DNA from 2 places in the Variovorax humicola genome. Region 2 is predicted to be linked to the other one. Evidence: riboswitches for the same ligand, from Rfam matches in the RefSeq annotation. Region 2 holds a riboswitch; the other holds the start of a gene.

The links. Region 2 has a riboswitch for glycine ahead of gcvT (glycine cleavage system aminomethyltransferase GcvT). Riboswitches for the same ligand answer to the same signal wherever they lie in the genome.
Region 1: it holds a riboswitch for glycine, as region 2 does, so the genes downstream of both, WKW80_RS18375 (D-amino acid dehydrogenase) here and gcvT (glycine cleavage system aminomethyltransferase GcvT) in region 2, are expected to answer to the same signal.

The regions. Positions count from the first base shown of each region.
Region 1 is NZ_JBBKZV010000011.1:13,892-17,912, reverse strand. Features, by position in the region: gene WKW80_RS18380 (fumarylacetoacetate hydrolase family protein) at 1-208, shown strand, start outside; gene WKW80_RS18375 (D-amino acid dehydrogenase) at 570-1,841, opposite strand; glycine riboswitch at 1,870-1,978, opposite strand; gene WKW80_RS18370 (hypothetical protein) at 2,040-2,465, shown strand; gene WKW80_RS18365 (M20/M25/M40 family metallo-hydrolase) at 2,523-3,131, shown strand; gene WKW80_RS18360 (TetR/AcrR family transcriptional regulator) at 3,388-4,021, shown strand, end outside.
Region 2 is NZ_JBBKZV010000040.1:24,357-28,377, reverse strand. Features, by position in the region: gene WKW80_RS32930 (electron transfer flavoprotein-ubiquinone oxidoreductase) at 1-125, shown strand, start outside; gene denD (D-erythronate dehydrogenase) at 273-1,283, shown strand; glycine riboswitch at 1,292-1,395, shown strand; glycine riboswitch at 1,408-1,510, shown strand; gene gcvT (glycine cleavage system aminomethyltransferase GcvT) at 1,558-2,727, shown strand; gene gcvH (glycine cleavage system protein GcvH) at 2,758-3,132, shown strand; gene gcvP (aminomethyl-transferring glycine dehydrogenase) at 3,145-4,021, shown strand, end outside.

The sequences.
Region 1 (4,021 bases), on a different contig from region 2:
CATGATCTTCAACGTCGCCAAGCTCGTGAGCTACGTGAGTGCGCTGAACACGCTGGAACCCGGCGACATCATCACCACCGGCACGCCACCCGGCGTCGGCATGGGCATCAAGCCGACGCCCGTGTTTCTCAAGAAGGGCGATGTGATGACGCTGGGTATCGATGGGCTTGGCGAGCAGCGGCAGGAAGTCGTTCCATTCAAGATTTAGCTCGCCCCCAGGCTGCGCGCACTTCGTGCGCTCCTCCTTCCCCCTGCCGGGGGCAACACCAGCGGCCCGGAAGGCTTGTTGCTCGCCCCCAGGCTGCGCGCACTTCGTGCGCTCCTCCCACCCCCTACCGGGGGCAACACCAGCGGGCCGGCAAAGCCGGTTCCGCGGTGTTTCTGGAATTGAGCTGCGCCTGATTTGACGTCTGGGCGCACATCGGTTTTCCACCACGCTATCGCGTGACCCGCGACGCATGAGACCGATGCGGCAGGGCGAGGGCAGTTCGTGGGCACCCGCGGAGCCGGCTTCGCCGGGCCGCCGGGTGCGCCCCCTCGGGGGGAGGCGCCGCAGGCGCTTCGGGGGGTTACCGTTGAAACGCGAAATCGACTTCCGGTGCGAGCCCGCTCACGATGTGCGCGATCGACTTGCCCGAGCCGCACGCATGCGTCCAGCCCAGTGTGCCGTGGCCGGTGTTCAGGAAGAAGTTGGGCAGGCGCGTCTTGCCGATCATTGGCACGTTGCTGGGCGTTGCGGGGCGCAGGCCGGTCCAGAACTGGGCGCGCGTTGTGTCGCCGGCGCCCGGGAAGAGTTGTTCCACGCGCCGCACGATCGCCTCGCAACGGACGCGGTTCAGGTCGCGGTCGTAGCCGTTGAGCTCGGCCGTGCCGGCAATGCGCATGCGGTCGCCGCGGCCGTCTTCCGAGGTGTAGCGCGAGAACACGAGCTTGAACTCGTCATCGGTCAGCGAGACCTGGTACGCCTTCGACGCATCCTTTACCGGCAGCGTCACCGAATAGCCCTTGGCCGGATAGATCGGCAAGTCGATGCCCAGCGGCTTGGCATAGATGGGGCTCAACGAGCCCATCGCCATCACATACGCGTCCGCCTGCAGGCGCTGGAAGCGGCCCTCGATGTCAGTGGCTTCGACGTGCTCGATGTTGCCGCCGGCTTCGCGGATCGCGGTCACGGTGTGGCTCATCAGGAATTTCACGCCGCCCACTTCGCAGAGCTTGACCAGTTCGCGCGCAAATCGGTTGGCGTCGCCCGATTCGTCTTCGGCCGTGTAGGTGGCGCCGGCGAGTTGCGGACGGATGTGTGCCAATGCCGGCTCGAGCTTTACCGCTTCGTCGGCGGATATGACGACACGTTCGCAGCCCAATGCGCGCATTTGCTCGGCCGGCTTCAAGGCGCCATCGAACTCTTTTTGCGTCGTGTAGAAATGCAGGATGCCCTGCGTGCGCTGGTCGTAGCCGAGGCCGGTTTCGCGACGCAGTTCCTGCAGCATGCTGCGGCTGTAGGTGCCAAGGCGCACGATCTGCTCGATGTTGTGCCGGGTGCGCGCCGGCGTGCATTCGCGCAGGAACTGCAAGCCCCACATCCACTGCCGCATGTCGGCACGGATGCGAAACAGGAGGGGCGCGTCTTCCTTGCCCAGCCATTGCAACACCTTGATCGGCGCGCTTGGGTTGGCCCACGGCTCGGCGTGGCTGACGGAGATCTGGCCGCCGTTGGCAAAGCTGGTTTCAGCGGCCGGTGTGGCCTGGCGGTCGACCACGGTGACTTCGTGGCCGAGCTTCTGGAGGTAATAGGCCGAGGTGACGCCGAGCAAGCCGGCGCCCAATACGATCACGCGCATGAGAGGTCCTTTGAAAGTGATTTCAAAAGCCGCTCCCCCTGTCCTTGGTACCTGAGAGTTTCGACCTTGGCGCCCGCCAGGGTGTTGCTCCTTCGGTGCATCAGGCGTGGGCCTGATGGCTCTCCAGACGGCGATATCGATGGATGCAGTACATGGCCACGGGGCCGACCTGAGCGTTCATGGGAGTTTGCGCCTTCGGTGGAGCGACCGCGGTCGCTCGCTCTCCTGCAATCGGCGATTCTAGTTTCGGACGTGCCAAGGCGGCAACTGGAAGCAATTGAAGCCTGCCACTTTGACCTTGATCTGTCCCTGCGCTACCACGCGAAGCTCAGTGCGGGCCCAGGTCTGGCGCGATCGGCGAGTCAATGCCGGCAATTGTTCAACGTGAAGGTCGGCTGCGACTTGTGCGAAAGACTTGGAGACACCGGCGCGGCGAGCGCATTGTGGGTGTTGGGCCTGACGAGTCTGGCCGCCTGGGAAACCGGTGCCAATGCACTGGTGATCAACACACGGCGCAACGATGGCGCGACCGTCCTGGCGCTGCAACCCATGACCGCAGCCTATCGTGCCCTATTCAAGAAGCGTCCCTGTGAAGCCATCTGCCGCGCTTTGCCGGCGACGTGATCCAGCCTTCAAAGGGTCGCTCCATGGTTAGAGCTTGGTGAAAGAGCAGCGCTCACTATCTGCAGGGTCCAGAAGCAAAGGATCCCCAGCGCCGCGCTACCGCATCAGGGCGTGGATCCGATGCAGTGCGCGGCGAGCATCGTGCTGGGCCTGCAGAGCCTCGTTTCACGCGAAATCAGCGCACACCAGGCCGCCGTCGTCACCGTGGGGGCGATGCAGGCGGGCGAGGTCTACAACATCGTGCCCGAACAGGCCGTGCTCAAGATCGGCGTGCGTGCGCTCGACCCCGCGGTGCGCGCGCAGATCGAACGGCGGCTGCAGGCGTTCGTGCACGCGCAGGCCGACAGCTATGGCCTGAAGTGCGAGGTCGACTACCGCCAGCAGTATCCGGTGCTGGTCAGCCATGCGGACGAGACCGCGTTCGCTCGGGGGGTGGCGGTGGACCTGCTGGGTGCCGACAAGGTCCGCGAACGGATGCCCACCATGGGCAGCGAAGACTTCGCCTACATGCTGCAGGCAGTTCCCGGCGCCTACATGGTGCTGGGCAACGGGACCGGCGAGGATGGAGGCTGCCTGTTCCACACCCCGCGCTTCGACTTCAACGACCGAGCCTTGCCGCTGGGGGCGGCCTATTGGGTCCGACTGGCGCAGACTTTCTTGATCTGATCCACTTACTTCGGTGAAAAGGATCTCGACGAGCAAGGCCCGAGCAGCCTTGCCGGAGCGATCGCGGCTCACCCGGTGCAACGCCTTGCTGCCGATGAAATCGGCGCCTTTGCTTGTGGCCATTGGTGATGCGAAACGACGCCAGAAATTCGCCTTCGACGCCCAATAGCCCGGTAATCTAGTGGGTCTTTGCGCTTCTCTTCGAAACGAATCCACTACAAAATAGCACGACCGTTCGTATTATTAATTGCCGCCCATGCCCATCTCCGCCGCCTCGGCCAAGTCCTCGCGCTCCGCCCTGAAGGGCCAGCAAACCAAGGCTGCCATCGTCGACGCCGCGCTGAACCTGGCCGCGCAGATCGGGCTCGAGGGCTTGTCGATCGGCGCCGTGGCCGAACTCACGCAGATGAGCAAATCGGGCGTGTTCGCCCACTTCGGTTCGCGCGAAGAGTTGCAGATCTCCGTGGTCCGCGAGTATCACTCGCGCTTCGAGCAGGAAGTGTTCTATGCCGCGATGTCGGCGCCGCGCGGACTGCCCCGTCTGCGCGCGATGTTCGACAACTGGATGAAGCGCACCTCGGTCGAGATCGACTCGGGCTGCATCTACATCAGCGGCGCCACCGAATTCGACGACCGCCCGGGCCCGGTGCGCGATGCGCTGGTCGAATCGGTCAGCAAGTGGCAGGGGGCCGTCTTCCGCGCGGTGCAGCAGGCCACGGCAGAGGGCCACTTCCGCGAGGATGCCGACGAGCGCCAGATTGCCTTCGAGGTCCACGGCCTCATCCTCGCCCTCCATTACGAAGCGCGCTTTCTGCATGCGCCTGGCTCCCTCGATCGCGCCAGGATCGGCTTCGAAAACATCATCCAGCGCTGCGCGTCGCCGTCCGCGC
Region 2 (4,021 bases):
AGCGCCTGCAGATCAATGCGCAGAACTGCGTGCACTGCAAGACCTGCGACATCAAGGACCCGACACAAAACATCGTCTGGGTCACGCCGGAAGGCGGCGGCGGCCCCAACTACGTGGGCATGTAACCCCGCGCGCCCTTCACGCCGGAACGCTCACGCCAGAACGCGCCTTGCCGGCGCGTTTTTTGTTTGTGTCAGCGCGTTTCCTGCTTCACACGGGGGAGGCGATGCGCTATGACATCGCTTTGAGCTGGCTGGACAGGAGAGCAACGAATGCAAATCGTGATCACCGGCGGTGCTGGCTTTCTGGGCGTGCGCCTGGCGCGCAGGCTGCTGGCGAAAGGCGCAATCGGGGTCGGCGGCGGCAAGGAACATCGCATCGGCATGATCACGCTGGTCGACCGCGTGCATCCGCCGCGCGACCTGGCCGACCATCCCCGGGTCAACCTGATCGTCGGCGACCTGTGCGAGTTGCTGGCCCCGGACAGTCCACAGCGGGCGCTGCCGCCAGAGACGGCGGTGGTCTTCCATCTGGCGGCCGCCGTCAGCGGCGAATCCGAGAAAGATTTCGAACTCGGCATGCGCAGCAATTTCCTGGGGACCTATGCGCTGCTGGAAGCCTGCCGCGCCCAGCACACCCGGCCGCTGGTCGTGTTCGCGAGTTCCCTGGCCGTGTTCGGCGCGCCGCTGCCCCATGTCATCGAGGACGATACGCTGCCCACGCCCCAGACCAGCTACGGCACCCAGAAGTTCATCGGCGAGCAACTCATGGCCGACTATGGGCGCAAGGGCTTCATCCACGCGCGCAGCGTTCGCCTCATGACGGTGTGCGTGCGGCCGGGCGAACCCGATGGCGCGGCGTCGGATTTTCTCAGCGGCATGTTCCGCGAGCCGCTGGCCGGCCGGCCAGCCCGTTGCCTGGTGCCGCCTGACACGCTGGTGGCAATCTCGTCTCCCGCGCGCGCCATCGAGGGGCTTGTTTGCGCCGCGAGCGCGCCACACGGCAAATGGGGACCCCGCACCGCCGTCAACCTGCCGTCACTGTGTGCCAGCGTGGACGAAATGGTGCAGGCGCTGTATCGCATCGGTGGTTCAGCCGCAATCGACCTGCTCGATATCCGGCCTGACCGCGATGTCAGCGAAATCATCAGCGGCTGGCCGGGCCGCTTCGAATGGGTGCGCGCACGCGAGCTGGGCCTGTACGCCGACGAGAGCATCGAAGCCATCGTGCGCGACTACGTCCGTGAAAATCCCGAAGCGGTGAAGCTCGCCGTCGCGGCCTGACAGTAGAATTCCGGCGGTCAGGAGAGCGCCTCGGTTGCCGGGGCCGCCGAAGGCGCAGGCCCCCGAAAAAGCACGGGTCCGAACGCTCAGGCAAAAGGACTGACGAGGCGCCCGCTCCAATGGGCGTTTTCTTGCTGGAGAGAGGCCGCGCAACCAGGCGGTCCACCGAAGGAGCAAACCCCGATCGTGGGGCGAATCTCTCAGGTAAAGCGGACAGCAGGAGTGGCCCGTGGCATTGCCATGGAACTCGACTGCCCCACTGGAACAAAGCCTCATGGCCACTCCATCCGACACCGCCGCAGTACTCCTCAAGACGCCGCTGCATGCCCTCCATGCCGAACTCGGCGGCCGCATGGTGCCCTTCGCGGGCTACTCGATGCCGGTGCAATACCCGACCGGCCTGATGGCCGAGCACAAGCACACGCGCGAAGCCGCCGGCTTGTTCGATATTTCACACATGGGGCAGCTGCGGCTTGTCGGTCCGGAAGCAGCGGCGGCCTTCGAAACGCTGATGCCGGTCGACGTGATCGGACTGGCGCAGGGCAGGCAGCGCTACGGCCTGCTGCTGGACGACAACGGCGGAATCCTCGATGACCTGATGTTCTTCAACGAGGGCGACGACTCGATCTTCGTGATCGTGAACGGGGCCTGCAAGGCGGCTGACATCGCCTACATCACGGCCAGGATCGGCACACGGTGCGAGGTGCGGCCGCTGCCGGACCACGCGCTGATGGCGTTGCAAGGCCCGCAGGCGGCGGCGACGCTGGCGCGCCTGTCCCCGGGCGTCGAGCGCTTCGTTTTCATGACCGGAGGCTCGGTGCGGATCGGCTCGATCCCGGCTTTCGTGACCCGCAGCGGCTATACCGGGGAAGACGGATTCGAAATCTCGGTCGCCGCAAGCGATGCCGACGCCCTCGCCCGCCTGCTGCTTGCGCAACCCGAGGTCAAGCCCATCGGCCTCGGCGCGCGCAACTCGCTGCGCCTCGAAGCCGGCCTGTGCCTCTACGGCAGCGACATCGACACCACCACCACGCCGGTCGAAGCCTCGCTCAACTGGGCCATGCAGAAGGTGCGCCGGCCCGGTGGCGCGCGCCCGGGCGGCTTTCCGGGGGCGGACAAGATCCTGGCGCAGTTGGCGGTGGCGGCCGACCTGGCCGGACACGTCGACCAGAAAACGCTCACCCGCAAGCGCGTCGGCCTGGTGGCGCTGGAGCGTGTGCCGGTTCGCGACGGCACCGAGCTGCAATCCTTCGAGGGCCACGCCATCGGCAGGGTGACCAGCGGCCTGCTGGGCCCGACGGCCGACCGCCCGATCGCGATGGCCTACGTGGCCACGGCCTTCTCCGAACCCGGCACCCGCATCCAGGCCATCGTGCGCGGCAAGCCCGTGCCGATGGAAGTGACCACCATGCCCTTCGTGCCGACCCGCTACTACCGCGGCTGATCTTCTTTCTTGCTTTTCTCAGGAGCTTTCATGACTGTCAAATACACCAAGGACCACGAGTGGGTCCAGTCCACCGGCGGTGATGCCGCCACCGTCGGCATCACCGTGCATGCACAGGATGCGCTGGGCGACGTGGTGTTCGTCGACCTGCCCGAAGTCGGCAAGACCTATGCACAAGGCGAAGTGGCCGGCGTGGTCGAGTCGGTCAAGGCCGCGGCCGATGTCTTCATGCCCGTGTCCGGTGAAATCTCCGAAGTGAACGAGGCGCTGCGCGCCGACCCTTCGCTCGCCAACAGCGACCCGCTCGCGGCCGGCTGGTTCTTCAAGGTCAAGCTCAGCGATGCCCTGCAACTCGATGCGCTGATGGACGCCACCAGCTACGAGAAATTCTCCGCCGAGGCTTGATCGACCGCCGTGATGTCCAACGCCCTCCCCACCCTGCGTCAACTCGAGAACGCCGATGAGTTCGTCGCGCGCCACATCGGCATCGAACCGGCCGATGAGGCGCGCATGCTGCCCGTCATCGGCCACGCCACCCGAGCGGAGTTGATCGACGGCATCGTGCCGCCGGCCATTCGTCGCTCGGCGCCGATGGACCTGCCGCCCGCGACCACCGAAGCAGCCGCGCTGGCCGAACTGAAAGCCATTGCCGCGAAGAACAAGGTCGCGCGCAACTTCATCGGCCAGGGCTACTACGGGACGCACACGCCGGGCGTGATCCTGCGCAACATCCTCGAGAACCCGGCCTGGTACACCGCCTACACGCCATACCAGGCCGAGATCTCGCAGGGCCGCATGGAGGCGCTGCTGAACTTCCAGACGATGGTCTGCGATCTCACCGGCATGGCCATCGCCAACGCCTCGATGCTCGATGAAGCCACGGCTGCGGCCGAGGCCATGACGCTCGCCAGGCGCAGCGTCAAGAGCAAGAGCAACGTGTTCATCGTGGCGGGCGACTGCCATCCGCAGACCATCGAGGTCGTCAGGACGCGCGCGGCGCCGCTGGGCATCGAGGTCCAGGTCAGCACCGCCTCCGAAACGCTGCCGCACCTGATGGCGAGCGGCGATTTCTTCGGCGTGCTCGCGCAGTACCCCGGTACCACCGGCCAGGTACATGACCTGCGCCCGCTCGCCGGCCATGCCCACGCCAACGGCGCCGCATTGTGCGTCGCAGCAGACCTGCTCGCGCTCACGCTGCTGGCGCCGCCCGGCGAATGGGACGCCGACATCGTCTGCGGCACCACGCAGCGCTTCGGCATGCCTCTGTGCAACGGTGGGCCGCACGCGGCTTTCC